One region of the Pantoea sp. X-Soil-OKNW-556 genome, then DNA from elsewhere that is predicted to be linked to it. Evidence: predicted binding sites of a transcription regulator. Region 1 holds the regulator's gene; the other holds the start of a gene.

Region 1 (2,412 bases):
CTCAGCACTGCGATAGATAATTTAGTTTTCATGATTCACTCTCCTGAATTTGGGTCAGCAACCTGAGCGCAATCGCGTCTCAAATGGGTTGCCTTTCACATTGCGTCTTGTTTCGGCGAACTTATTTATAAAGTTCAGCAGTCGCGTGGTAGGTGTTGTCATTACGCGCTTCGATCACGCGATAAGCTTTAGCACCTTGCTGGTCTGCTTTTTCGCTCAGTTGCTGATGGATATCCATCGGCGAACCAGCCGTGCCGCTGACACTGATGGTGCCGGCCGGTTGCAGATTCATTGCCTGATCAGCATTAATAGAATCTGCGGCGAAAGCGCCAAATGACAGGGCAGATAGAATGCTCATGGTTGCGATAGTAGTTTTAACTTTCATGATTATTTCCTCGTCTTCTGTTTTTTCTCTTTTTGTTTGGTGTGATTTGCATCACGAAAAGAAGTATAGATCTAATCACTCATGAAATTAATATTCTGCTAATAATGTTTGGTTGTTATTCTTTGTCCTTATGACAACTTTTAATAACTGAGTGTTATAAAAACCGCCTGCTTTCTGCACAACACCTGTTAATTACATGTAAAAACAATGACCTATGTCATTTTATCTTTCTGTGCGAAATAATACGGTTGATCCAGCTGGCTGATACGCTGCGAGTGGGGTATATAGCTGATGTTGTTGTGTAAAGCAGTGTAAAATAGCGCTAAAGGTTAAGCAGGATAAAAGGTCCTACCAATTATTATCGGGCGTGAGAACGGACGAGAATATACTTAATGTATTGTTTCTTGATGATTTTTCTTCAAGCGTGACGGCGGGTAAAGGGAATGGCCGAGTTGTTACCGGCAGGTAATCTGCCGGTAGCGGGCAGGGTTTTATAGCTCTTGTTCGAATAACATCAGCACAGCGTCATGGAGCTGCTTCACGGTAAAAGCACGCGCGGGGGTAATAAAGATAGTGTCATCACCGGCGATGGTGCCGAGAATGCCTTCGGCTTTACCCAGCGAATCCAGCAAACGGGCGATGAGCTGTGCGGCGCCGGGGCTGGTGTGAATCACCACCAGAGCATCGTTGTAGTCGATATCCAGCACTAAATTTTTCAGCGGGCTGGTCGTGGTCGGCACACCCAGTTCGGCTGGCAGGCAGTAAACCATCTCCATTTTTGCGTTGCGCGTGCGCACCGCGCCAAACTTAGTAAGCATACGAGAAACTTTTGACTGATTGATGTTCTCGAAGCCGTCTTCCTGTAACGCCTGCACAATTTCACCCTGAGAGCTGAATTTCTCTTCTTTCAAGAGGGCTTTGAACGCCTTAACCAGGTCGTCTTGTTTAGATGGGTTTCGCATAGGTTACCAATAAAAAGAGGGATGCGTTGGGCAACAAGCCCATGCAGATAAATGATTATGCATTTAAATGAATTTTTATGCAATAAACAGGTGAGGGGTTCGCCGGGATAACCTGCGAGGGCGGCGATCATAACAGAGATTTACCGCTACGCCAAAATCGCGGCGTGGCGCGCAAAAGCGAAGGTTGCAATGTTGTTATATTATTGAAGTGGTAACAACAAAATGACTGATCATTGCCGACCCCTGTCTTCTGGCTGCGACCTATGATCATTCAGGCGACTTCTGAAGTGTGGATGTCTCGGGAGCCGTATTGCGGCGTCAGTGTTAATAGCGCGACGGGTATTGTCGCTATCGCCTGAGAAGTTGATTAAACTCGTAACCCGATGGAAACCCGGCAGATCTCTGCCCCACCTTAATAAGGAGTCCAGGATGAAAGTTGCCGTTCTCGGTGCCGCTGGTGGTATTGGCCAGGCGCTAGCACTGTTGCTTAAGACCCAATTACCCGCAGGTTCAGCCCTTTCGCTTTATGACATCGCCCCGGTTACGCCGGGTGTGGCTGTGGATCTCAGCCATATTCCTACCGCAGTGAAAGTTGAGGGTTTTAGTGGTGAAGATGCCACACCCGCACTGAAGGGAGCCGATGTGGTGCTGATTTCCGCCGGAGTGGCACGTAAACCCGGCATGGACCGCGCCGACCTCTTTAACGTTAACGCAGGCATTGTTCGTAACCTGATTGAGCAGGTGGCGAGCACCGCACCTAAGGCCTTGATTGGCGTGATCACTAACCCGGTTAACACCACGGTGGCGATTGCGGCAGAGGTGCTTAAGAAAGCGGGTGTGTATGATAAAAACCGGCTGTTTGGCGTAACTACACTGGATATTATCCGCGGCAACACCTTTGTTGCGGCGTTAAAAGGCAAGCAACCCGGCGAGATCGACGTACCCGTGGTCGGGGGGCATTCTGGCGTCACTATTCTGCCGCTGCTGTCGCAGGTCAAAGGCGTTAGCTTTAGTGAGCAGGAAGTGTTGGAGCTCACCAAACGTATCCAAAACGCCGGTACGGAA
Region 2 (2,412 bases), 3.4 Mb from region 1:
AGGTAATCCTGGTAATGACGCGCTTCGGAACGCAGCAGCGAGATATAAAACTTCTCCAGTTGCTCATCCAGATACGGTGCCAGGCTGGCGAAACGTTCACAAGAACGCGCCTCGATATAAGCACCGCAAATCAGCTTATCTACCAGGGTATCTGGCTCATGAGTCGTGACCTCACGCAGCAACCCTTTGGCGTAACGACTGGCGGTAATCTTGCGATACGGCAGACCGCGCGCCTGCATAATTTCCCAGACCTGATAAAAATGGTGCAGCTCTTCTTTAATCAGCAGCACCATCTTTTCCACCAGATCATCCGCCCACGGCAACTCATTACGCACGATGATGCTTTTGGTCAGATTTTTGTGGGCGTTGATAAAGTTGCTGTCGTGATCTTCGCCAAAAATAAAATCTTCGTAGGGCTTCAGCCACGCCAGAATAGCGTCACCACTCGGCTTGTCAGCCACATATTTACGAATCAACCAGACGGCGGTTTGCGCGGCTTTTAACTCACAAACCATATGATCGGTGAGTAGCAACGTCAGGTTTTCCGGCTTGCGTGCTTCATCAATCCACGCCTGTGGTGTGCGGCAATGCAGAAACTGATGGATAGGTTCTAATAGCGGGGCGTAATTCATGAATGTCTTTATCTGCGGGGAAAAAATACGGGCAGCAACGCGGCTGCCCGTTCATTTTTAGTGACGTACACCGTCGTCTTCATCATCAATGAAGTCGCCGTCATCATCTTCGTCTTCCGCGTCCGGGTCTTCGAAGTAGGTGCCCCAACCGTCGTAATCTACGTTGTATTTGCCCGCCAGATTCACCAGTTGCTCAACCTGCGCATCAATCAGCTCGGGTTTCAGCGCGGCTTCGCTCAGGATGTCGACACACATCACCGTGCTGCCATCTTCCAGCTCCAGCTCTTCCGGTTCAGTCACCTCATAACCCAGCTTGAAGGCATCTACCGCCGCTTTTTCCAGCGAGTCAAAATTGTTGCAGGAAAGATGGTGCTCGATGGTGTAGAGGGCATCAGGATCGCTGCCATCTTCCAGTAATTCATCAATGATCAACCGCGTCTCTTCGCGTTGTTCTTCCAGCAATGCTTCGTATGCCATGGGGATATCCTCAAAATGTTCGGCAATGAATGCAATTATTTTCCCACACTGCCTCGCGCGCCACTACTCAAAACAGAAAGTTTCTTAACGCCGGGGTTGAAAATGCATATTCATACGGTTAGATTGAATTTTAATTCATTTATGATCCCCACATGGAGCGCTGTATGAGTCAGCTGAACCAACGCCATTTCCTGAGATTGCTGGACTTCACCCCAGCAGAAATTGATTACCTGTTAAGACTGGCCGGTGAATTAAAACACGCAAAGAAAAACGCCAGCGAAACGCAGTACCTGAAAGGCAAAAACATCGCGCTCATCTTCGAAAAAGACTCGACTCGTACCCGTTGCTCTTTCGAAGTTGCCGCTTACGATCAGGGTGCTAACGTGACTTACCTCGGCCCAAGCGGCAGCCAGATCGGCCATAAAGAGTCGATGAAAGACACTGCGCGCGTGCTCGGACGTATGTATGACGGTATTCAATATCGTGGTTATGGTCAGGCGTTGGTGGAAACCCTGGCGGAACATGCCGGGGTGCCGGTCTGGAACGGTCTGACCACCGAATTCCATCCAACTCAGTTGCTGGCGGATCTGTTGACGATGCAGGAACATCTGCCACAAAAATCGCTGAACCAGATGACGCTGGTGTACGTTGGCGATGCGCGCAATAACATGGGCAACAGCATGCTGGAAGCAGCTGCGATGGTCGGGCTGGACCTGCGTCTGGTGGCACCGAAAGGCTGCTGGCCAGAAGAACAACTGGTGGAACAATGCCGCATCGCAGCGCAAAAAACCGGTGGCAAAATCACGCTGACCGAAGATATCGCCACCGGCGTGCAGGGTGCCGATTTCATCTACACTGACGTGTGGGTCTCGATGGGAGAAGACAAATCCGTGTGGTCTGATCGTATCGCGCTGCTGCGCCCGTATCAGGTAAACAGCGCGATGCTGGCGTTGACCGGCAATCCGCAGGTGAAGTTCCTGCACTGCCTGCCAGCGTTCCATGATGACCAAACCACGCTGGGACGTCAGATGGCTGAGCAGTATGGCCTGAACGACGGTATGGAAGTCAGCAACGAGGTGTTTGAATCGGCACACAGCATTGTGTTTGACCAGGCAGAAAACCGCATGCACACCATTAAAGCCGTGATGGTGGCAACGCTCGGCCAGCCCTGACTCAGGCGGGAGCAAACGATTACCTCGCGTGTGATTTTTGCTTGATGCAAAGCAGTGAATGCGTATAATGCGCCACAATTTGCCGGGAGGAAGCATGCAACAGCGCAGCGCACAATTTGACGCTCAATTAC

What was found. Region 1 encodes ArgR, which controls arginine synthesis, uptake and breakdown. Its sites were predicted from a motif close to ANTGAATAAAAATACANT; they were not measured.
Region 2: the regulator ArgR is predicted to act here: its motif matches at 1,232-1,249, upstream of argF (ornithine carbamoyltransferase).

Annotation. Positions count from the first base shown of each region.
Region 1 is NZ_AP035990.1:4,011,677-4,014,088, reverse strand. Features, by position in the region: gene AC6I8T_RS18620 (YdgH/BhsA/McbA-like domain containing protein) at 1-32, opposite strand, end outside; gene yhcN (peroxide/acid stress response protein YhcN) at 122-385, opposite strand; gene argR (transcriptional regulator ArgR) at 877-1,347, opposite strand; gene mdh (malate dehydrogenase) at 1,777-2,412, shown strand, end outside.
Region 2 is NZ_AP035990.1:636,913-639,324, reverse strand. Features, by position in the region: gene miaE (tRNA isopentenyl-2-thiomethyl-A-37 hydroxylase MiaE) at 1-632, opposite strand, end outside; gene rraB (ribonuclease E inhibitor RraB) at 690-1,109, opposite strand; gene argF (ornithine carbamoyltransferase) at 1,274-2,281, shown strand.